DNA from 2 places in the Chelatococcus sp. KU-N122 genome. Region 1 is predicted to be linked to the other one. Evidence: predicted binding sites of a transcription regulator. Region 1 holds the regulator's gene; the other holds the start of a gene.
What was found. The regulator LexA, encoded in region 1, represses DNA repair genes until DNA is damaged. The targets are predictions, from matches to a motif close to TGTTCNNNNTGTGTTCNG.
Positions count from the first base shown of each region.

Region 2: the regulator LexA is predicted to act here: its motif matches at 7,972-7,989, upstream of ACZ5PO_RS20295 (ImuA family protein).

Region 1 covers NZ_AP043981.1:5,688,765-5,700,860, reverse strand. The annotation lists gene tpiA (triose-phosphate isomerase) at 71-832, opposite strand; gene ACZ5PO_RS25655 (SurA N-terminal domain-containing protein) at 1,300-3,189, shown strand; gene trpE (anthranilate synthase component I) at 3,197-4,714, shown strand; gene ACZ5PO_RS25645 (anthranilate synthase component II) at 4,805-5,410, shown strand; gene trpD (anthranilate phosphoribosyltransferase) at 5,419-6,444, shown strand; gene trpC (indole-3-glycerol phosphate synthase TrpC) at 6,441-7,250, shown strand; gene moaC (cyclic pyranopterin monophosphate synthase MoaC) at 7,247-7,735, shown strand; gene ACZ5PO_RS25625 (molybdopterin molybdotransferase MoeA) at 7,732-8,958, shown strand; gene lexA (transcriptional repressor LexA) at 9,225-9,920, shown strand; gene ACZ5PO_RS25615 (ComEC/Rec2 family competence protein) at 9,930-11,384, opposite strand; partial or broken gene ACZ5PO_RS25610 (DUF4131 domain-containing protein) at 11,564-12,096, opposite strand, start outside.
Region 2 covers NZ_AP043981.1:4,495,407-4,507,502, forward strand. The annotation lists gene ACZ5PO_RS20275 (PAS domain-containing hybrid sensor histidine kinase/response regulator) at 1-1,507, opposite strand, end outside; gene mscL (large conductance mechanosensitive channel protein MscL) at 1,664-2,122, shown strand; gene ACZ5PO_RS20285 (error-prone DNA polymerase) at 2,200-5,490, opposite strand; gene ACZ5PO_RS20290 (Y-family DNA polymerase) at 5,487-6,974, opposite strand; gene ACZ5PO_RS20295 (ImuA family protein) at 6,958-7,953, opposite strand; gene ACZ5PO_RS20300 (GCG_CRPN prefix-to-repeats domain-containing protein) at 8,232-8,513, shown strand; gene ACZ5PO_RS20305 (hypothetical protein) at 8,593-8,760, opposite strand; gene ACZ5PO_RS20310 (cytochrome P450) at 9,115-12,096, opposite strand, start outside.

The sequences.
Region 1 (12,096 bases):
AAGCGCTCCCGTTCCGTGAATGGGAGCACTTCTTTTGCGATCGGGTGAGTCCGTCCGATCGCGAAGCGGCCTAGCCACTCACAGCAGCGGCGATGGCCAGGAAGTCCGCAGCGACGAGGCTCGCGCCGCCGACCAGCGCACCGTCCACGTCGGCCACGGCCAGCAGTTCGCCGGCGTTGGCTGGCTTCACCGAGCCGCCGTAGAGCAGCCGGACGAGGTCGGCCGCCGGGCCGAACCGCTTGCGGAGGCCGTCGCGCATGAAGGCATGCATGTCGGCCACGTCCTGCGTGGTCGGCGTCAGGCCGGTGCCGATGGCCCACACGGGCTCGTAGGCGACAATGAAGTCGCAGCCCTCATCCGGCACCGAGGCGGCGAGCTGGGTGCCCACGACCTCCAGCGCCTGGCCCGCGTCCCGCTCCTGCCGCGTCTCGCCGACGCAGATGATCGGCGTCAGCCCGGCGCGGCGGGCTGCCAGCGCCTTGCCGCGCACGTCGCCGTCGCTCTCGCCGTAATAGGCGCGGCGCTCGGAATGGCCGACGATCACCGCCGTCGCCCCGGCGTCCGCGATCATTTCGGCCGAGACCTCGCCGGTGAAGGCGCCCAAGGGCTCGGCGTGGCAGTCCTGGGCGCCGATGGCCACCCGCGAGCCGACGGCCACGACCGAGAAGGCGTGCAGCAGCGGCGCCGGCGGGCAGACCAGAAGATCGACCTTGGCGCGCAGCGCCGCGTCGTATCCCTCGACGATCTCGCCCAGCGTTCGCGCGCCCTGAATCTTCAGCCCGTGCATCTTCCAGTTGCCCGCGATCAGCGGACGGCGCGTGGCGTCGGCCATAGGTCGGCCCCCTTTCTCGTCGCTTGCGGCTGCCGCGGCGGTCCCGCCGGTCTCGCAGCCGAGCACCCTCTGGTCATGGCTGCGCCAGGCTCCAAGCCGGTCCGGGCCGGGGCGACAGCCACCGTCGCCTCTAACAGAGGGGCCCTCGTGCTGCAACGGAACCCTGGCAAATCAGACATTTGAGGCTGGCAGCTGCGAAACCGATTCACCGCGCTCCTCAGATCTTGATTCAACGCGCAGGTCTTGATTCAACGCGCAAGACGCCGATCATGCTGCGCAGGCGGGAAGCGGCCCACGCCGTTGTTTGACGGCTGTGTTTCGTGGCGGCTTTGGGCTATGACCGCAGCGCCCGTGCAGCAGGCGCCGGCAATTGCGCCTCCCGCCAGAGGCGGACACTCATCGCAGGGCCGGCGGCACTTCGTCGGCCAGGGCTTTATGGAAGGTCGCTGGTTCTCATGCTTAAGGGTATGCGTAACGCAACGGCGGGCTGGGCCGGACGCATCGTCGTCGGCGTGTTGTTCGGCTTGCTGATCATCTCCTTTGCGATCTGGGGCATCGGCGACATCTTCCGCGGCTATGGACGCAACACGGTGGCCATGGTCGGCTCGACCGAAATCACCATGGACCAGCTGCGGACCGCCTACCAGAACGAGATCCAGCGCCTGACCCGCCAGTTCCGCCGCCCCGTGACCCCCGATCAGGCTCGCGCCATGGGCCTCGATGCCCAGGTGCTCGGCCGCCTGGTGACCGATGCGGTGCTCGACCAGCAGACCAAGACCATGGGCCTCGGCATCACCGATGCATGGGTTGCCCGCAGCATCGAGAACGACCCGAACTTCCGCGGCCCGTCCGGCCGCTTCGATCGCGCCCAGTTCGCCGACCTGCTGCGCAACAACGGGCTCACCGAGGCGGCGTACGTGCAGGACCAGCGTGCCACGCTCACCCGCCGCCAGATTCCGGATGGCATCACCGGCGGCCTGGCGGTGCCCGAGGCGTTGCGAGAGGCGGCCTTCCGCTACGGCGCCGAACGACGGGCGGTCGACTACTTCATCCTCCCCGCCTCGGCGATCGCCGATCCCGGCACCCCCGAGCAGGCGGAGCTCGAGCGCTTCTTCAACGAGCGCAAGGCGAGCTTCCGCGCTCCCGAATACCGCAGCCTCAGCGTGCTGGCGTTGACGCCCGATGCCTTGGTCAAGCCCGACGCCGTCAGCGACGCCGATGCCCGGGCCCGCTACGAGCAGATCAAGGGGACCCAGTTCGGCACGCCGGAGCGGCGGCGGCTCCAGCAGCTCACGTTCCCGGACGACGCGGCCGCCGCCGCGGCCTCCGCAGCGCTCAAGGCGGGCAAGAGCTTCGACGATATCGCCAAGGAGCGGGGCGTCGGCGAGAAGGATCTCGACCTGGGCACCGTATCGCGCGCCGAGATCTTCGATCCGGCCGTCCGCGATGCTGCTTTCTCGCTCGCCGCCGGCGGCGTGAGCGAGCCGCTGAAGGGCCGATTCGGGCCGGTCATCGTGCGCGTCGTGTCGATCACGCCGGAGGCGGTGAAGCCCTTCGAGGAGGTCGCAGCGACCGTCAAGCGGGAGCTGGCGCTGGTCAAGGCGCGCAGCGAGATCGCCGACCTGCACGATCGCATCGAGGACCAGCGGGCCGGCGCCAAGCCGCTCGGCGAGATCGCCCAGAGCGTCGGCGTGGCGCTGACCCAGATCGACGGCGTCGACCGCCAGGGCAACGACAAGACCGGCAAGCCGGTCGCTGGGATCCCGAACGGCGAGGCGCTGCTCGCCGCGGCCTTCGCCACCGATATGGGAGCCGACAACGAGGCCGTGCGCACCGCCGACGGCGGCTATGTGTGGTATGAAGTTACCGCCATCGACGCCAGCCGCGACCGGCCGCTGGACGAGGTGAAGCCTGCCGTGACGGCGCTGTGGCGATCGGACGAGATCGCCAACCGCCTGGCCACCAGGGCGCGCGAGCTGGTCACCAAGATCGATGGAGGTGAAACCGTCGCGGCCGCCGCCGCCGGCCTCCCGGTCAAGTCCGTCGACCAGCTCCAGCGCGGTGTTGGGCACGACGAGCTGACCGAGCCCGCAGTCACGCAGATCTTTGCCACCTACGCCGGCAAGGCGGGTTCGGTCGCCCTCGCCGACGGCAACGCCCGCGCCGTCTTCAAGGTGACGTCGGCGACGGTTCCGCCGTTCGGCCCCAAGGCGCTCGATCCGCGGCTCGACGAGCAGCTCGGCCTCGCCGTCACCGACGACCTCCTCACCCAGTACGTACGGCGGCTGCAGAACGAGATGGGTATTACCGTCAATCAGCAGGCGCTCCGCAACGCCATCGGCGCCGCCGGGGAATAGACTCCCGATGCAGATCACCCCCCTGCCCGACCGGGCTGCGGACCTCTACGCGACGGGCCAGCCGTTCGTGCTCAGCGTTCGCCTCGTCGCCGACCTGGAAACGCCGGTCGCCGCCTACATGAAGCTCGCGCGGCAGCCCGGCCTGTCGTTCCTGCTGGAATCGGTGGAAGGCGGCGCCGTGCGCGGCCGCTATTCGATGATCGGCTTCGCGCCGGACCTGATCTGGCGCTGCATCGACGGCAAGGCGGCGATCAATCGCGCGCCGGACGAGGATCCGGACGGCTTCGTGGCCGAGCCGGCGGCGCCGCTCGCGAGCCTGCGCCGGCTGATCGCGGAGAGCGAGATCTCCCTCGACGCCGACCTGCCGCCGATGGCGGCCGGCATCTTCGGCTATCTCGGCTACGACATGGTCCGGCAGATGGAGCGTCTGCCCCACGTCAATCCGGACCGTCTCGGGGTCCCCGACGCGATCCTGCTGCGGCCGACCGTGATGGCGGTGTTCGATTCGGTCAGGGACGAGCTGACGCTCGTCGCGCCGGTGCGACCGCGGCCCGGTGTCGGCGCCAACGCCGCGTACGAGGCGGCGGCCGAGCGCCTCGAGGCCGCCGTCGCGGCACTCGACGTGCCACTTCATGCCGACGTGCGGCCGAACGTCGAGGGCCTGGCGCTGCCGGTGCCGGCCTCCAACACCACGCCGGCGGAGTTCGAGCGGATGGTGGCGCGGGCGCAGGAGTACGTGCGCGCCGGCGACGTCTTCCAGGTCGTGCTCGGCCAACGCTTCGAGTGCCCGTTCCCGCTGCCCGCGCTGTCGCTCTACCGGGCGCTGCGCCGCGTCAACCCGTCGCCGTATCTCTGCTATCTCGACTTCGGCGGCTTCCAGGTCGTCTGCTCGAGCCCGGAGATCCTGGTGCGGTCGCGCGGCGGCAAGGTCACCATCCGGCCCCTCGCCGGCACGCGCCCCCGCGGCGCCACGGAGGCGGAGGACCGGGCGCTGGGCGAGGACCTGCTGGCCGATCCGAAGGAACGCGCCGAGCACCTCATGTTGCTCGATCTCGGCCGCAACGACGTCGGCCGGGTGTCGAAGATCGGCACCGTCAAGGTCACGGAGAGCTTCGTGCTCGAGCGCTACAGCCACGTCCAGCACATCGTCTCGAACGTGGAGGGCGACCTCGATCCCAGCCACGACGCGCTCGATGCGCTGATCGCCGGCTTTCCGGCCGGCACGCTCTCCGGCGCGCCCAAGGTCCGCGCCATGGAGATCATCGACGAGCTCGAGAAGGACAAGCGCGGGCCGTTCGGCGGCTGCATCGGCTACTTCGGCGCCAACGGCGAGATGGACACCTGCATCGTGCTGCGCACGGCGATCGTCAAGGACGGCCGCATGGCGGTTCAGGCCGGTGCGGGCGTGGTCTACGATTCCGACCCCGCCGCCGAGCAGCAGGAATGCGTGAACAAGGCGAAGGCGCTGTTCCGGGCTGCCGAGGAAGCCGTCCGCTTCGCGTCGGCCGCCGGCCGGGGGCAATAGAACGCCGCCGATGCGCCTCAGCCTTGACCACGCCGGCGCTTCGGAGGCAAAGGTGCCCTTTGGCGCCGCCGCAACAGCCCTAACCCGTTCATGCCCCGCATCGTCCTGATCGACAACTACGACTCGTTCACCTGGAACCTGGTGCATCTCATCGGTGCGCTCGGGGTGGACGTCGACGTGCACCGCAACGATACGCTGACGGTGGCCGACGTCGAGGCCATGAAGCCCGACGCCATCGTGCTCTCGCCCGGGCCGTGCACGCCGAACGAGGCGGGCATCTGCCTCGATCTCGTGGCGACGCTCGGCCCCTCGGTGCCGACCTTCGGCGTCTGCCTCGGCCTGCAGACGATCGGCCAGGCCTACGGCGGCGACGTGGTGCGGGCGGCGCTGCCCATGCACGGCAAGCTATCGGCCATCCGCCACCAGGGCCGCACCATCTTCCGCGGCATCAACGGTCCGTTCGCCGCCACCCGCTATCACTCGCTCGTCGTCGACCGCAAGACATGCCCGGCGCCGCTCTCGATCGTCGCCGAGACCGACGATGGCGTCATCATGGCGCTGTCGCACACCGATCATCCGGTGCACGGCGTGCAGTTCCATCCCGAGAGCATCATGTCCGAGCACGGCTCGACCATGATGCGCAATTTCCTCGACCTCGCCGCCGCGTGGAACAGCGCCCGGCGCGGCCCTTCCTGACGAAAGCCATGGACGCCTTCAAACCCTTCATCGCCAAGGTCGCCACCGGCGCCCCCCTCACCCAGGACGAGGCGCGCGCGGCATTCGAGACGCTGCTGTCGGGCGAGGTGACGCCGGCGCAGGCCGGCGCCTTCCTGATGGCGCTGCGCGTGCGCGGCGAGACCGTGGACGAGATCGCCGGCGCTGTATCGGCGCTGCGCGCCCGCATGATCCGGGTGAAGGCGCCTGCCGATGCCATCGACATCGTCGGCACCGGCGGCGACAACGTCGGCACCTACAACGTCTCGACGCTCGCCTCGCTCGTGGTTGCCGCCTGCGGCGTCACCGTGGCGAAGCACGGCAACCGCGCCGCCTCCTCGAAATCGGGCGCCGCGGACGTGCTGACGGCGCTGGGCGTCAGGATCGGCCTCGACGCCGACGCGGTCGGCCGCTGCATCGAAGGCGCCGGCATCGGCTTCATGTTCGCGCCCGGCCATCACGCCTCGATGCGCCATGTCGCGCCGGTGCGCACCGAGCTCGGTACGCGCACCCTGTTCAACCTGATCGGCCCCTTGGCCAACCCGGCCGCGGTGAAGCGGCAGCTGCTCGGCAGCTTCTCCGAGACTTGGCTCGAGCCGATGGTCGAGGTGCTGCGCACGCTGGGCTCCGAGCGCGTCTGGGCGGTGCACGGCTCGGATGGTCTCGACGAGATCACCATCACCGGCCCGACCCAGGTGGTGGCGCTCGACAACGGCACGATCAGCCGCTTCACGGTGGCCCCCGAGGACGTCGGCCTGGGCCGGGCCAAGCTCGAGGATCTCAAGGGGGGCGATCCGGAGCACAACGCCCTGGCGCTCAAGCGTGTGCTGGACGGCGAGAAGGGCCCCTACCGCGACATCGTCGTCATCAACGCGGCCGCCGCCCTGGTGGTCGCCGGCCGCGCGGCGAACCTTGCGGAGGGCGCAAGCCTGGCATCGGCCGCTCTCGACAACGGCGCCGCGTTCACCACACTCTACAAGCTGATCTCGCTCTCCAACGACGGAAGCGGCGCGTGAGCAACGTCCTCGATCGCATCGGCGCCTACAAGCGCGAGGAGATCGCCGCGGCCAAGGCCGCGGTCCCGCCGGCGGACATGGAGCGGCGTGCCGCTGCGGCGCCGCCGCCGCGGGGTTTCGCCGCGGCGATCAGGCAGCGCATCGCGGCGGGGCAGCCCGCGCTGATCGCCGAGATCAAGAAGGCAAGTCCCTCCAAAGGCCTCATTCGGGAGGACTTCGATCCGCCGGCGCTGGCTCGCGCCTACGAGGACGGCGGGGCGGCCTGCCTGTCGGTGCTCACGGATGCACCCTCGTTCCAGGGCCGGCCCGAATACCTGGGCGCCGCCCGCGCGGCCTGCCGGCTGCCGGTGCTGCGCAAGGATTTCATGTACGAGCCCTATCAGGTGTTCGAGGCGCGCGCCTGGGGCGCCGACTGCATCCTGATCATCATGGCCGCCGTCGACGACGGCCAGGCCGCCGCCCTCGCCGACGCCGCCGCTTCGGTCGGCATGGACGTGCTGGTCGAGGTGCACGACGCCGCCGAGCTCGACCGCGCCTTGGCCCTGCCGTCCCGGCTGATCGGCATCAACAACCGCGACCTCAGGACGTTCGAGACGAGCCTGGAGGTCTGTGAGCGGCTGGCGCCGCGCGTTCCGTCGGACCGCATCGTCGTCGGCGAGAGCGGGATCTTCACGCCGGCCGACATCGCCCGCCTGGCGGCAGTCGGCATCGACACCTTCCTCGTCGGCGAGAGCCTCATGCGCCAGCCGGACGTCGCCGCCGCGACACGCGCGCTGCTGCGGCGCGAGACGGCCGCCGTGCCATGAGCCGCCTGAGCCACCTCGACGACAGCGGCGCCGCCCGCATGGTCGACGTGGGCGACAAGGCGGCGACGGCTCGCGTGGCGTTGGCCGAAGGGCGGATCGTCACGCGCCCGGAGACGGTTGCCCTCATCCGCAGCGGCGACGCCAAGAAGGGTGACGTCCTCGGCACGGCGCGGCTCGCGGGCATCATGGCTGCAAAACGCACGCACGAGCTGATTCCCCTCTGCCACCCCCTGCTCATCACCAAGGTCGCCGTCGACCTGTCGCTGGACGACGCCCTGCCCGGCGTCACCGTGCGGGCCGAGGTAAAGGTCAACGGCCCGACCGGGGTCGAGATGGAGGCCTTGACCGCGGTGTCGGTCGCCTGCCTCACCGTCTATGACATGGTCAAGGCTGTCGATCGCGACATGCGCATCGAGGGGATCCGGCTGCTGCGCAAGGAGGGTGGGCGCTCCGGCACATGGCACGCCCAGGACGTCGTCCCATGAAGCCCATGCTGTCCGTCGACGAAGCGCTGCGACGCATCCTCGCCTCGGCGGCGACGCCGACGGAGGCCGAGGATGTGGCAATCGCCGCCGCCCATGGCCGCACGCTGGCGTGCGATCTCGCCGCCCGCCGCACCCAGCCGCCTTTCGATGGTTCCGCCATGGATGGCTATGCGGTCCGCGCCGCCGACTGCCCGGCGCCCGGCGCCACGCTGCGCCTGATCGGCACCAGTGCCGCCGGCCATCGCTTTCCGGGCACCGTCGGGCCGGGCGAGACCGTCCGCATCTTCACCGGCGCCCCCGTCCCGGCCGGTGCCGACACGATCATCATCCAGGAGAACGCCGAGGACGCGTCGGCCGGTCAAGCCGTCCGCTTCGCCACGGCGGCCGAGCCCGGCCGCCACATCCGCCCCGCCGGGCTCGACTTCAAGGCCGGCGACGTCCTGCTCGAGGCCGGCGACCGGCTCGATTTCCGGCGGCTCGGCCTCGCGGCGGCGATGGGCCATCCGACCCTGCCGGTGCGCCGCAAGCCGCGCGTCGCCCTCCTGGCCACGGGCGACGAGTTGGTGCGCCCCGGCCAAGCCGCCGGCGAAGACCAGATCGTCAGCTCCAACAGCTACGCCGTGGCCGCGCTGACGGAGGCGGCCGGCGCGGAGCCGCTCGACCTGGGTATCGCCCGCGACGACAGGGCCGCCCTCGTCGCGGCCGTGGAACGGGCCGGCGCCGCGGCGGCCGACGTGCTGGTCACCCTGGGCGGCGCCTCCGTCGGCGACCACGATCTGGTAAAGGACGCTCTGGCGGACGCCCGCATGGAGCTGGACTTCTGGCGCATCGCCATGCGCCCCGGCAAGCCGCTGATGCACGGCCGGCTCGGCTCCATGATCGTGCTGGCGCTGCCCGGCAACCCGGTTTCGGCCATCGTCTGCGGGACGCTGTTCCTCGTCCCCCTGCTGCGGGCCCTGCAAGGTGATCCGCGCGCCGGCGGCGACAGAAGCATCGCTGTCCGGCTCGGCAGCGACGTCGGCGCCAACGACGCCAGGCAGGACTACCTGCGAGCGCGGGTGACACCGGGCGAAGATTTGCCGGTCGCCACGCCGGCGAGCCTGCAGGACAGCTCGCTGCTCAGGGTGCTGGCCGACGCCGAGGCGCTGATCGTGCGGCCGCCCGGCGCGGCCGCGGCGCGGGCCGGCGAGATCGCGCGCGCCATTCCGCTGATAGGATGTTGAGCTGAAAGCCGGCGGCGCGCTGCCCAGCTAGTTGTTGCAGAACACAGCGAGAACGGCTACATATTGTTCATGCTTTGTTTCGACAAGCGAGTCGAGCCGGCATGAGCATGATGCGGAAACGACCGGGCGGCTTGCGCCGATGCTCGCTCTCGGTGCGAGATAATGTCGTGCTCTAACCTTTTGGAATGGATCGCGGGAGCATTGTGGGCGCCGTGATCTGCGGCCTGCCGATCGGGCGGCCACGAGCGCGACGGGACGGACCGACCATGTTGACCAGCAAGCAGCATGAGCTTCTGCGCTTCATCAATGAGCGTCTCCGCGAAACGGGCGTGCCGCCATCCTTCGACGAGATGAAGGAGGCCTTGGACCTCAAGTCCAAGTCCGGCATCCATCGCCTGATCATGGCGCTCGAGGAGCGCGGCTTCATTCGCCGGCTGCCCAATCGGGCGCGGGCGGTCGAGATCATCAAGCTGCCGGAAACCGCGGGCCCGCAGCCGAGCCGCCGCTTCAGCCCGAGCGTCGTCGAGGGCGGGCTCGGACGCGTCAAGCCGGCCTCGGCCGACGGCGAGGACGATCGCAAGGTCATCTCCGTCCCGGTGATGGGGCGGATTGCGGCGGGCGTGCCGATCAGCGCGATCCAGAATCGCAGTCACACGCTCCAGCTTCCGGTGGAACTGCTGTCGTCCGGAGAGCACTACGCGCTTGAGGTGCGCGGAGATTCGATGGTCGACGCGGGCATCCTCGAGGGTGACACCGTCGTCATCCGTCGTCAGGACACGGCGAACACGGGCGACATCGTGGTGGCGCTGATCGACGACGAGGAAGCGACGCTGAAGCGGCTGCGCCGACGGGGCTCCTCCATTGCGCTGGAGGCCGCCAATCCGGCCTACGAAACCCGCGTGCTCGGACCCGACCGGGTCAAGATCCAGGGCAAGCTGATCAGTCTGGTGCGCCGGTACTGAGCTCGCCGCTCACGGCTCGTCGGCAGCAGCCGTGTCGTCCGGCCCCGGAGCGGCGTCCGGTGCGGCGGGTGCAGGCTCGGGTTTGGGCCTCGGCGCCGGCGCATTGATCCAGGGACGCGATCGGTCCTCGCCGCGTGCGGGGGTGGTTTGCAACACCCCGTCCCCGGCCTTGACTGCGACCGCGCCGGCGCGCGCCAGGCGCGGGCCGTCAAGCACCAGCGCGGCACCGCACGTTGACGGCGCCGCACGCCTGGAGATCACCACGTCGGCCCGCGCGCAGTCCTCCTCGAAGGCGCGCCGGTCGACGATGAAGGCGACGGCGCCGCCGTCAGCCAGGCGGCCGACGCAGCCGAAGCTGTCGCAGCGGGCGCCGGCGCGCAGGGTCGGGTCGGAGGGATGCCTGCGGTCGCCATCGGCCCGCAGCCATTGCTCCACCACGAAGCCGGAGGGCTTGCCGAGGATCAGGAGCCGGCCATCCTCGCCGCGCACGGCCGCCCCGTCCGCCCGGCGATCCACCAGGATGTCCGGCCGTTGCGGATGAGCGGCCAGCAGCAGGCCGACGACGACTGGCGCCAACGCGCCCCAGCGCAGCGCCGTGCTCCATAGCGTGAACCATAGGATGGCGACGACGAAGGCACCGAGGGCCCAGGCCGACATCGCCGGCATGCCGACCGTCGACTGCTCGATCGTCGCGATCAGGCGCGAAGCCCACAGGATCGGCTCGGTAGCGAGCCCCATGACCCACCAGATCGGCCAATCGAGACCGAACGGATAGGCGACCATGCCGGCGACGGCCGAGGGCATGACCACCAGCGAAATGAACGGCAGCGTCAGCACGTTGCCGAGAATGCCGAGCGGATTGAGCTTCTGAAAATGGTAGGCGCTGAAGGAGCCGGTCGCGAACTCGGCCACCGCCGTCGTCACGACGGCGGCGAGCAGCGCCCGCCCCAATCGGCCGAGCACGCCGAGGGGCGCGTCCTGCGCCCGGGCCAGGCCGGTCAAGCTGCCGGTGCGCTCGGCCACGGCGATCAGGCCGGCGACCGCGGCAAACGACATCTGAAAGCTCGGCCCGAGCAGGCTTTCGGGCTCCATGGCCAGGACGATCAGCGCGGCAATGGCCAGGTTGCGCATGGCCAGCGCCGGACGCTCCACCAGAATCGCCCCGAGCATGACCAGCGTCATCACCAGGGAGCGCTCGGTGGCCACGTCGGAACCGGTGAAAATGCAGTAGGCGGCGGCGCCGACCATGGCGATCGCCGCCGCGATCTTCTTGATCGGCCAGGCCAGGGCCAGTCCCGGCAGGAGGGCGAGCAGCGCCCGGCTCGACCAGAAGAAGACGCTGGCCGTGAGCACCATGTGCAGGCCGGAAATCGAGACGATATGGTAGATGCCGGCGGCGCGCAGGATGTCGTTGGTGTCCTCGGTGATCTGACCGCGCTTGCCGGTGACCAGGGCGGCCGCCACGGCGCCCGCCTGCCCCCGAATGCCGCCGCGATCCGCGCGGTGACGACGGAGCGGGCAGCGTCGATAGCGGCGGCCCACCGCACCGACCGCGGCGCTTCGGCCGCGGCCGGGGTCAGCTCAATGGCGCCGCTGACCGAGCCGACCGCGCCGAGCCGCTTGAAGTAGGCGTCGCGTGCGAAATCGTAGCCGCCCGGCCGCGCTTGCTCCGGCGGCGGCAGCAGCCGCGCGGACGCCCGGACATGGTCGCCCGGCTTGATCGTCGTGCGTGACTTGACCGTCACGCGCACCAGCGCCGGCAGCGCCTCCGGCGTGACGTCGGCAAAGGAGGTCGGGACGATCACCAGGCGCGAGCCCGCGCCATGATCGTCGACCGCGGTGACGAAGCCGGTGAGCTTGCCTGCCATCATGCGCGGCAAGACCGGCGCGGCGACCAGCATCGTACGGATGCAGGCCGCGCCGAAGCCGGCGAAGGCGAAGGCGATGCCGATCAAGGCGAGCCGACCGAGCGGACGGCGATGCAGCGCCACGGCACCGGCCGCGGCAATGCTCGTACCGAGCAGCGGCGCCCAGAGCGCCGGCTCGCCGTCTGCTGCGAAGTAGAGCAGGATGCCGATGCCGAAGGCCACGGGCAGCCATACGAACGGCCTGCGGCGCTCTTGCTCGAGCGCAAAGAGACGCCAGATAGATTGCGTCGGATGCAGGAGCAGCGCCC
Region 2 (12,096 bases), 1.2 Mb from region 1:
GCTCGCCGGGCTGGATGCCGAGCAGGAGCATCGGGTTGAGGATGGTGAGCCCGAACGGGCCGGCCAGGAACGAGCCGGTGTCGCTACCGGGCGGCGCCAGCGACGGCAGCAGCAGCGTGTAGGCCCACATGGCGATGCCGGCGGTGAGGCCGGCGACGGTGCCGAGCGACGTCCCCCGCCGCCACACGAGGCCGCCGATGAACGCCGGCGCGATCTGCGCCACGGCGGCGAACGAGAGCAGGCCGATCGACGCCAGCGCCGCTTCCCCGGCGACTCGGTAATAGCCGTAGGCGAGCAGGATGACGGCGAGGATCGCCAGCCGGCGCACGACGAGGACGAAGCGGCCCATATCGGCGCTGCCCGGCTCGTCGGGGCCGAAGGTGCCCACGGCGGCGCGGCGGCGCAGCACCAGCGGCATGACCAGATCGTTGGAGATCATGATCGCCAGCGCGACGGAATCGACGATCACCATGGCGGTGGCCGCCGACAGCCCGCCGATGAAGGCGATGAGCGCGATGGTGCCGGCGTGGGCATGCAACGGCAGCTGCAGCACCGTCATGTCGCGGTCGGCGTTGCCCGGGAAGACGACCTCGCCGGCGAGCGCCAGCGGGATGACGAACAGGTTGATGAGGCAGAGGTAGGCGGTGAAGGTCCAGGCCATGCGGCGCACGTCCTGGGTGCGCCGGTTCTCCACGACGATCATGTGGAATTGCCGCGGCAGCAGCAGCGCCGCGCACGCCGACAGCAGGATGAAGGTGAGGAAGCCCGTCGGTGACGCCGTGCGCTCGATGAACGGGCGCTGGGTGGCGGCTTCCGCCCTGTGCACGATGTCGGCCACGCCGTCGAACATGAAATAGGCGACGAAGAAGCCGACGACGAGGAAGGCGATCAGCTTGATCACCGATTCCACGGCGATGGCCAGCACCAGCCCGTTCTGGTGCTCGGTCGCGTCGATGTGGCGCGTGCCGAAGGCGATGGCGAAGGCCGTCAGCCCCGCCGCGACGATCAGCGCCACCGGGCCGCCGCCATCCCCTGCGGCGGTGAGGGAGCCGTTGTCGAGCGCGCCCAGGAAGGTGGTCAGCGAGGCGGAGACGGCCTTGAGCTGCAGCGCGATGTAGGGGATGGCGCCGAGCACGGCGATCAGGGTAACGACCGCCGCCACCTTCTCGCTCTTGCCGTAGCGGGAGGCGACGAAGTCGGCGATCGAGGTGATGTTCTGCGCCTTGGCGAGGGCGACGATGCGCATCACGAAGCGCCAGCCGATGCCGATGACGAGGACGGGGCCGATGTAGATGGTGAGGAAATCGAGGCCCGAGCGGCTGGCGAGCCCGACCGAGCCGTAGAACGTCCACGACGTGCAGTAGACGGCGATGGTGAGCGGGTAGACGGCGGCGCGCCAGCGACCGTCGAGCATCTCGCGGCTGGACGTGTCGCCGACATGGGCGATGGCAAAGAGCGCGCAGAGGTAGGCCAGCGCCGAAAGCACCACCACCCAGCTGTCGAGCATCGAGCTGCTGTCCTCCCTTCACAGATCGCGCGCTATCTTAACCGGCGCGCATCGCTTGCACCATCGCGCGACCAAGGCGGTCGCTCGGCTGGCGGCGGGATGCGCGGCAAGCCCAGCGGGCGGTCCCGCCGCCCCATTTCGTCAAGGAGAGTGTGAATGCTCAAGGAGTTCCAGAAGTTCGCCATGCGCGGCAACGTGGTCGACCTGGCGATCGGCGTGATCATCGGTGCCGCCTTCGGCAACATCGTCAATTCGCTCGTCGCCGACGTGTTCATGCCGGTGATCGGCTGGATCACCGGCGGCCTCGACTTCTCGAACTACTTCATCAAGCTCGGCCACGACGTAACGGCACTCTCCTATGAGGACGCGAGGAAGCAGGGCGCCGTCATCGGCTACGGCCGCTTCATCACGCTCGCGGTGAATTTCCTGATCGTGGCCTGGGTGCTGTTCATGGTCGTGCGGGGGATCAACAGGTTGCGGGCGGCCGAGCTGGAGCCGGCGAAGGCCGAGGAGGCGCCCGCAGACGTCAAGCTGCTGACGGAGATCCGCGATCTGCTGGCGGGCCGGCAGTCGGCCACCGCACCGGCGCCGATCCTGGCGCCAAAGACGTCGTGAGCCCTGGCAACGTTCAGGAAGTCATTTCAGCGGATGGATGGCCGGGCTCGACCCCGGCCATCCGTCGACAAAGAGTCCTAATGGAAGTCCCGCGAGCGGGGCAGCAGGCGGACGTTGCGGGGATGGCTGGTCGGCGCGCGGGCGTCAGTGAGCGGTGCACCCGGATCCGGCTGACGTGCCAGGTTCACGAAATCCCGCGTGCGGTCGACGAGCCGGTCGGCGACCAGATGCACGACGCCTTCCTGGCTGCGCTGGATCCGTCCCTCGACCATCAGCACGCGGCTGGTCATCACCTCCCGGCGGAAGCGCGCCATGGTCCTGGCCCAGATCACCACGTTGACGATGCCGGTCTCATCCTCGATCGTCATGAAGATGACGCCCTTGGCGCTGCCCGGCTGCTGGCGCACCAGCACCACGCCGGCGGTGCGGCAGAAGCGGGCGTCATCCGACGCCGCTACCTCGGCGCAGGCGAGCACCCGTTCGCGGGCGAGCCGCGGCCGCAGGAACTCCATGGGGTGGCCCTTCAGCGACAGGCGGATCGTCTGATAATCGGTGGTGACCTCCTCGTAGAGCGGCATGGTCGGCAGGCCGGCGTCGGCGTCCGCCCCGCGCTCGTCCACCTCGGCCGCGGCGAACAGCGGCAGCGCCGCCTCGTCGGGCAGGCGGCGGACGGCCCATAGCCCGTCCCGGCGGCTGAGGCCGAGCGAGCCGAAGGCATCGGCATCGGCCAGGAGCAACAGGGCGCGCTTGCCGAGGCCTGCGCGGCGGGCCACGGTATCCAGATCCGGATAGCCGTTGCCGCGCAGCGCGACGAGACGCTCCATGGGGATCTGGCTCAGACCGTCGATCTGGCGGAAGCCGAGTTGCAGCGCCGGCTTGCCCTCGGCGCCGGGCTCCAGGGAGTTGTCCCAGACACTCCCGTTGATGTCTACATGGCGCACCTCGACACCGTTCTGCTCGGCGTCCCGGACGATCTGCGCCGGCGCATAGAAGCCCATGGGCTGCGCATTCAGCAGCGCGCAGGCGAACGCCGCCGGGTGGTGGCATTTGATCCAGGAGGAGACGTAGACCAGCTTGGCGAAGCTCGCCGCATGGCTCTCGGGAAAGCCGTAGCTGCCAAAACCCTCGATCTGCTTGAAGCAGCGCTCGGCGAAGCTCTGCTCGTAACCGCGCTCGACCATCCGGCCGACCAGCATGTTGCGGAAGGTGCCGATGGTGCCGACGTTGCGGAATGTCGCCATGGCGCGGCGCAACTGGTTGGCTTCCTCATCCGTGAATTTAGCGGCGACCATGGCGAGCTTCATCGCCTGCTCTTGGAATAGCGGCACGCCCTTCGTCCGTCCCAGCACAGTTTCGAGCTCGTCGGCGGGCCCATGGTCCGGCGACGGGGAGGGAAAGACGACGTCCTCGATCCCCTGCCGGCGCTTGAGATAGGGATGCACCATGTCACCCTGGATCGGCCCGGGCCGGACGATCGCCACCTGGATGACCAGATCGTAGAACTCCTTCGGCTTCATGCGCGGCAGCATGTTCATCTGGGCCCGGCTCTCGACCTGGAAGACGCCTAGCGACTTGCCGTCCGACAGCATTTTGTAGACTTTCTTGTCACCATCCTTGACCGCGGCCATGGTCATTCGCTCGCCCCCATTCCGGGCGATGAGGTCGAAGGCCATGCGGATGCAGGTCAGCATGCCCAGCGCCAGTACGTCGACCTTCATCATGCCCAGCGTGTCGATGTCGTCCTTGTCCCATTCGATGAAGGTGCGGTCGTCCATGGCGGCGTTGCCGATCGGCACGTAGGTGTCGAGGCGCCCACGCGTCAGCACGAAGCCGCCGACATGCTGCGACAGGTGGCGCGGAAAGCCGATGAGCTCGGTGGCGAAGGCCACAGCCTGGAGGATAGCGGGGTTGGTGGGGTCGAGACCGGCCTGGCGGATGTGCGCCTCGGGCAGCGTGCTGCCGCCGTAGCCCCAGACGGTGCCGGCCAGAGCGGAGGTGATGTCCTCGGTCAGCCCCAGCGCCTTGCCCACTTCGCGGATGGCGCTGCGCGCCCGGTAGCTGATCACCGTCGCGGTCAGCCCGGCCCGCGCCCGCCCATAGCGGGAATAGACGTACTGGATCACCTCCTCGCGCCGCTGGTGCTCGAAGTCGACGTCGATATCGGGAGGCTCCCTGCGCTCGGAGGAGATGAAGCGGCTGAACAGCAGCTGGTGCTGATGCGGGTCGACGGCGGTGATGCCGAGGACGTAGCAGACGGCGGAATTGGCCGCCGAGCCGCGACCCTGGCACAGGATGTCGGCGCTGCGGGCGAAGCGCACCACGTCGTGGACCGTAAGGAAGTAGGCTGCGTAATCGAGCTTGGCGATGAGCGCGAGCTCCTCGGTCAGGATCTTGCGCACCGCCTCGGGCACGCCCTGCGGATAGGTGTCCTCCGCCCCGTCCCAGGTCAGGTCCTCCAGGTGCTGCTGGGGCGTCTTGCCCGGCGGCACCGGCTCGTCCGGATATTCGTAGCGCAGTTCGTCGAGGGAGAAGCGAACGCGGTCGAGCAGGCGCACCGTCTCGACCAGGACTTCGGGCCGGTCGGCGAACAGGAGCGCCATCTCCTCGGGCGTCTTTAGGTGCCGCTCCGCGTTGACCTCCAGCAGCCGGCCGGCGGCCATGACGGTGACGTGCTCGCGGATGGCGGTCAGCACGTCCTGCAAAGGGCGCCGCTCGGGGGCGTGATAGATCACGTCGTTAGTGGCGAGGAGCGGCACGGCGGCGTCCGCGGCGATCCGGGCGAGCTCGGCGAGCCTGCGGCTGTCGTCGCTGCGATAGAGCAGGGAGGCGCCGAGCCAGACGGCGTCCGGCGCCAGGGGCGCGAGCCGCTCGAGCGCCTGCCGCGTCTCGGCGCCGGGCCGCGGCGGCGGCATGACGATCAGCAACTGGCCGGCGATGTGCTCCGCCAGGTCGTCGACGGTGAGGTGGCATTCGCCCTTGGGTGCCGACCGCTTGCCTTTGGTGAGCAACTGGCACAGGCGGCCATAGGCGGGCCGGTCGGACGGATAGGCCAGGATGTCGGGCGTCCCGTCGGTGAAGACGAGGCGGGCGCCGACCACGAGCTTCAGGTCTGTCTGCGGCATGTCCTTGTGGCGCATGGCGGAATAGGCCCGCACCACGCCGGCCAGGGTGTTGCGGTCGGCAATCCCGATCCCCTTGAGGCCGGCGTAGGCGGCGGCCACGACCAGCTCTTCCGGCCGCGAGGCGCCGCGCAGGAAGGAGAAATTGGTGGTGACGCCGAGCTCGGCATAGGGCACGGCCGAGACCCTGGCCGGCTGCCGCGGCTGCGGAAAGGGCAAGGTGGGCTTGCCGTGCGGTTCGCCGCTCATCCGAACAGCCCATGCAGGAACCAGCGCCGGCCGCCGTCGCCCGGCTCGGGAAGGCCGTCGCAGCCTTCGCGGAACAGCCAGAAGCGGTGCCCGGCCTCGTCTTCCACCCGAAAATAGTCGCGGACGGGGAGCCGGCCCTCGTTGCGCCACCAATCGAGGGCGATGCGCTCGGGCCCCTCCGCCTTGACCACCTGGTGCATGCACCGCCGCCAGCGGAAGCGGGCCGGGGGCCCGTCGGGATGGACCCCGGAGCCGGGGAGTTGTTGCGCCTGGATGGGTTGGGGAGGATCGAACAGGCGCAAGGGCCGCGCCGGTGGCTCGGCCGGTCCGCGCACCGCCCGCCAAGTCGCGGCCGTGCCCGGTGCCGGCCTCACGGCGGCCCGGCCGACATCGATCGCCGGCACCGGGTGAGCCGTGGCCTCCGGCACATGGGTATCGCCCGGCAGAAAACGGACGACCCGCCGGGTGCCGAAACGGGCGCCCAGCCGATCGATGAGGGCGGCGAACGATCGTTCCGCCTCCTCGCCGCCGCCGAAGGCGCAAGCCAGCGTGTCGAGCGGCTCGACCACGAGGGCGGCGAGACGGATGAGATCGAAGCCGAAACCCGGATCGAGCGGATCGGCGAGCGCCTCCAGCCGCTCCTGCAGCAGGCGGGCGATGACGGTGGCATCGCGGGTGGGACGGCTGGTGTCGGCGCCGATGCGGGTGAGGGCGCCGTCGCTGCGGAAGAAGGCGGCTTCGACGCGGCGCAGCCCCTGGCCCGCCCGTTCCAGGTGGCCGGCCAGATCCCGGGCGAGGCCTTCGATGACGGCAGAGATGGTGTTCGCGTCGGCGATGGGATCGGCAAAGCGCTGGCCGATGCGGAAGCACGGCGGCGGCCGGCGCGGCGACAGCGGCATGTCGCCCATGCCGCAGAGGCGGTCGAGCGCCGTGCCGACGATGGAGCCGAAGCGCGACGAGAAGATGCCGCGGGGGCGGTCGACGAGGTCGGCCACGGTGGCAAGCCCGGCCCGTCGGATCGCCTGGGCCACGTCGGCGGGCAGGCCGAGCGCCGCAGCGGGGAGGGGAGCGACCGCCTGCGCCTCCTCGCCGGCGGGCACGATGGTTCCGGGCCGGTAGCGGGCGAGGGCCCGCGCCGCCCCGATGCTGCCGGCGACCGTCACGTTCGCGGTGAAGCCGCGGCGGGCTATCGCCTGGATGATGTCGGCGACCAGGGCCTCCTCGCCGCCGAAGAGGTGGGCGGCGCCGCTCATGTCGAGCAGCAGCCCGTCCGGCGGCTCGAGGGCGACGAAGGGGGTATAGCGGTCGCACCAGTCGGCGATGGCCTCCAGCAGCGCCTGGTCCGCCGCCGGATCGGCTTCGATGACCTCGAGGTCCGGGTGGATGGCGCGGGCCGTCGTCAGCGGCAGGCCGCGGCGTATGCCCAGCCGCGCTGCGGCATCGTCCACGGCCGTCAGCCGGAGTGCGTTATCGATCTTGGCCACCACCACGACCGGGGATCGGTCCACGGGCGAGGAGGAGGCCTGCTGCCGGGAGCGGTGGGCGGCTCCGGCCCGACGCAAGGCCAGCCGCTCGACCGTCAGCTTCGGCAGCCAGAGGGCCAGGATCCGCCGGGCGGAGGGGGAATGGGATGGGGAGACGGGCGCCATCGTCGATTGTCTCGGTTGGCCGCGAAGGGGGGGCGCGGAAACGCTGGTCATCCCCGTCCCATTCCATCGTCCAGCGCCCGTCGCGGCCGCTGCGGTGGCGGGTCAGGGTGGCGGCGAAGGCGGGGTTGCCGAGCCACGGCTGCCACCGTTGGCTCGGCTCCGTCGCGGACGGAGCCGTCTCGATCAGCCAGCGTGTCTCGGCGGCGCTCGGGATGGGGGCGCCGTCCAGGCGCAGCACCAGGGCGGTCACGCCCGAAGCGGCCGCGGTGAGCGCGAGCTTGCGCGTCGCGGTCAAATCGAACAGGGCGTCGGCGCCAGAGCTTTCCAGGACGACGGCGGCGAGGTCCCCACAGCCCAGCGCATCCGCTGCCGCCCGCAGGCCATCCAGCGGGCGTGGCACCCGCACCAGCACCACAGCATCGGGATCGAGCCCCCACTCGACCAGGCCGGGCGCGAACAGGCCGCCCCATTCCAGGTCGCAGAAGTCGTCGCGGATCCAGAGCAGCCGCCTGCGGCCGGCCCTGGTCGGGGCCGACAGCGCCCGCTGCGCCAGCCCGACGGCAAAGCCGATGGCGGCCGGCCCGTCCGCTGAGGAGGCGGCAAAGATCTCGTGCAGCGCCGCCGCTTTGAGGCCGCCGTGCAGCACCTTGTCCGCATCCGCCAGGCCCAGGCCAATACGGAGGGCGGTGAGCCGGCCGTCTGCACCGGCTGCCGGGTCGACCGCTGCTTCGCCCGCCCAGTCCCGGCCGGTCGCAGGTCTGCCTTCCAGCCGGCTGATGGTATGCCGCAACTGGGCGAACGCCGAGGCTTGCACGGAAGCTGTCGTCCTGTTTGTTCATGTTATGTTCTAGGATATGGCAAGCCGCGGACGAGTCAATCGTGGCGACTTGCATGCCTGGAATGGATGGCCGGCGTGCTCCGCTCCAGCGGCCATCCGTTCAGCCGAGGCCCCGCTCCCGTCATCGTGAGTTTACCGATTGTTGACCATAGCCGCGCATTCTGGATTGCCTTGGCCGCGTCGCCACCTTGCCGCCCCGGACAGCGGTCCAGGTAAGGGGGCTGGACCGATAGCTGTCCAAAGGGAGTTCAATGATGAACAGGATGCTCGGCCTGTCCGCCCTGACAGGTGCCATGCTCTTCGCCTCGGGCGCCTTTGCCTTCCCCGCAGGCCCGATGTCCGGCGGCGGCATCGCCCTCGACAATGGCCTCGTCACCCACGTGGCCCAGGGCTGCGGTCCCGGCGGCTGGCGTGGCCCCTACGGCGGCTGCCGCTATGGCCGTCCGGTCTATGCCCGTCCGCCGGGTTGGGCTTACCGGCCGGTCCGCTGCTGGATCCGCCCGACCCCGTGGGGACCGCGTCGCGTCTGCGGCTGAGACAGCGCAAGCAGCTCTGACCAAGCAGCTCTGACGATGAGCGGGAGCCCTTTCGGGGGCTCTCTTTGCATTTGACGGCCTACTTGACCGTCTCGCCGTGACACGCGCCCTGGTGCCAGGGGGCATAGATCGGCGTGGCATTGCCGCACTTGTCGCAGGCCGCCAGGCTGGCGGCGAGCACCGCCAGTATCCCCGCTCGCAGCAGCAGGCGAACCGCTCTGCCGCGAGCTGGACCGTTCCGGTTCATGCCGTCCATCGCGTGAGGTGACCTGGGGTGCATCGGGCGAAGCTCCTGTTGAGGCGCTTATACATGCCAGGAGCGCCGGACCGAAGCTCGGATCGCGCGAAATAGTGTGGGGCCCGGGAGAGCGGACAAGGCGCGTCACCGATCGGTCACAGTGGCTTGATGCACACCACAACCGCCTCGATGGTTGCCGTCGTGCGGGGTCGGCTCGGTCAGCTCGATCGGGTTCGATGGTCGCACGCCAGGGGCGCGACGCTTCCGTGAGCATGACGATCCCACGGCCAACTTGCGGTCGTAGAGCGCTTGGGTACCCGCCGGCGCGCCATCCCATGCGGCGAAGGCGTCAGCGTGAAGGCCTCAGGAGCTGGTCTGGCTGTCGTGCCAAGCGCTCCCAGTCGACGAGCCCGCCATGTTTGTATCCGCAAGGTAGCGAAGTGATGATCGGCTCGGCATGAAGAAATAACCACCAGCAACGGTGGTGATGTAGCTCTGTATGCCTTCGAGCGTAAGAGCACCTGACGCTGTCGGGATCGTGAACACGTTGGCGGACGCCATCGCCGAGACGATCGGATCTGCTTCATTGTGCAGTCCATGGAAGGATGGAGAGTTCAGCCAGGATTGCTGAACAAACTCGAATTGGCGCTCGAGGTCGGCGCAAAGGCAGGCAAACAGCAGGCCTTTTTCAGGTCCGCCGGCCGCTTCATGCCCAACCTCGTAAGGACGGCCACGCCGGAGCAGACGATGGCGATTGACGATGGATCGCGCGACGGCCTCCCCGGGTTGGAAGCTGTCGCGCGGATTGGCCCGCCGGATGTGGGCTCCAAGGGGGCAACGCAGGCCGCTCGGGTCATCGAGGCCAAAGGCGAAGTCGTTGTTCGGTTGCGCGCGGGGGTGGGCGGGCGGCGCGAGAGGCGCGTCGACGAGCGGTGTCCCGTCCTGCCAGCGGCCCATCATCTTGGCGGCCACCCAATCTGCATTGATCTTCGCGCTGGCGGCTGCGTCGCGGCGATAGTATCGCCGAAGCTCCTTGGCCTTGTCATCGGTGAATTGGCGAAAGCCATCTACATCCTGCTTGAGCTGCCGCAGGACGAGGAAGGTTCCGTTCCGCCCGAAGTCGTGGGACAGCATCGCTGCGGGCGAGCTGGCGAAAGCCGGGAAACGGGCCGGTGTCTCCGCCTCCAGGGTCGGCAGGCGGTTTCCCGGATCGGACTCGGCACCGACGACCGGCGACGGCGGGAAATAACCCTGATTGTTGCGATAGCCCAGAATGAACTCGCCCGGCTCGGCCACGTCATTGGGTAAGGCCCCCTTAACAAATCGTTGCGTGCCTCGAATGATTGGTTGAGAGATGCCGTCGCGAAAGCCAAAATGCTCGTGTACAACTTCATTGGCGCCGATTGGCTGCATATGAATGCTTTGAACAACGGCTCGTTCCGTCCCGCCTAACAGGGCGACGTGCTTGTCCAGCAGGTCGCTGCATATCGCGGCCGATCGTGCGTAGACCAGCAACGCAGCGTCCACGCCCCCTTCGCCCTCGCCGTCGGACCACCGCCAATGCATTGGCGCTGAGCCTTCGAAGTCGCCGAGCACTTGGGCGCGGCTTGCCATGCCGATGTTGAAAGCGCCCGGAAACGTCGCCAGTGCGCCGCTGTTCAGATCGCCTGGCAGGCCGAGCTTCCGAAGCCCCGCCGAGGAGAAGGCGACAAAGGTTGCGCTGTCCCTGTCTCCAGCCGGCGTATCGCCGAACATGATGGCGAGGTCGGAGCCTAGGTAAGAGCGCTCGATTGTCTGGTCCAACGCCAGCGCGTTCAGCCAGTCTCGGCGCTCGGACGGCTTCGTCGGCAGACGCAACAAGGCGCAGGCCCCATGCCTCAGGCGCCCAAACCCGCCAAACACCAGTGCTTGCACTTCGTCGGACTCGATGGCGAACTCGGGCCGCTGCACGGATCCAAAACACGCAAGCCAGGCGCGGGCGCTTGAATCCGTCTTGGCACGCACGAGTCCGTCATGAACCAGCGCGTTGCTCCGGATTCGGTCGGTCGTCAGCTTGGGGAAGCGGCTGTACCAGAACTGGGACGGCACCTGCTGCCTGCGGACCCAGCGCTTGAAGCGATCACCGTCGCGCGCGCCCTCTCCAATCAGAAATCGGGTGCGCGGAAATCCGACGCAGTTGCTCCATGCAGCGGTCTGTCCTGCGTGCGCCTTGGTGACAAAGTCTTCAAGATAACTGTCCCAGCTGCCGTCATAGTTCGCCAGGAACAGCATTTTACCGGAGCCGGGAACACAGACCCAGCGCGCATAGTGAATGCTCCCCATGTCGACGACGAATCCCGGCCGATACGCGAAGGTGACGAGCTGCTTGATACCCCACAGGGCGGACGCCAGCGTTAGCCTGCGAAACCAACCCTGCTTCAGCGTGGTAACGGCCATGAAATGGTTTTGAGCGTAGCCGGGCGCGTCTTCACGCGCGGTGGCGGCCCGCAGATGCGCGAGCTCGGCACGCCGCTCGTCGGGAATGTCCCGGCTCTCGTGGTATCGGAGCAGCAGGGTGAAGGCCAAGGCCAAGAGGCCGAGCACGATGACTTCGGCAACAATGCCGCCCGTCACCGCAAGCAGGGCGGCGGTGACCCTCTGAACGGTTGTCTCCGGCACGATGGCGGTATAGAACCCGACGATCAGCAAGCACAGGAGGCCGCCCGCGCAGATATAGAGCGGCCACGCGGCCCGCGACTGCGCGAAGCGGGCCAAGGCCCCGCCGGCGCCGCTCTCCGTCCATTCGGAAATCAGCAGGCGCCGTCGCATGGGGCGGAACAGCAGGTCGGCCAATTTGGCCCCGCGCTCAAGGAGCGCCGCGGTGCGCGGGTCCGCCTGCGCCATGGCCACGAGCCGATCGTCCTGCCGGATCAGATTGCGCACATGGTTCAGCGTGGCCATGGGCTTGGCGCCCACCGCGACATTGTCTTGGAGGTAATGGTCGATCGCATCCCGCGCAAACATCGCCAGCTCCTCCTGGCGGCCGATCTCCGCCGCTGGGAACTCCGGCGTGCCGTTGAAGTTCAGGCCCGTCGCCCCCCAGGGCAGGGCGCGCGCCGCGAGGGCGTATTTCGTCATCGCCTCCAACAGCGAGGGCGGTGCGTCCTTGACGTGGGTGAAGATCGGGCCCAACCAGCTCACCGCCGCAGCTGCCACCGCCTCGAGTGCCGCCTCCTGCGGTCCGTCGACGTTGAGCTCGAGCAGGAGATGCGGCGCGGCCTGATCCTCATTGCCGAGCTCGACGACCGCCAGCGAGGCGAAGTGGACGACACCCGTCGCCGTGAGATCCTGCGCGAAGGCTGCGCC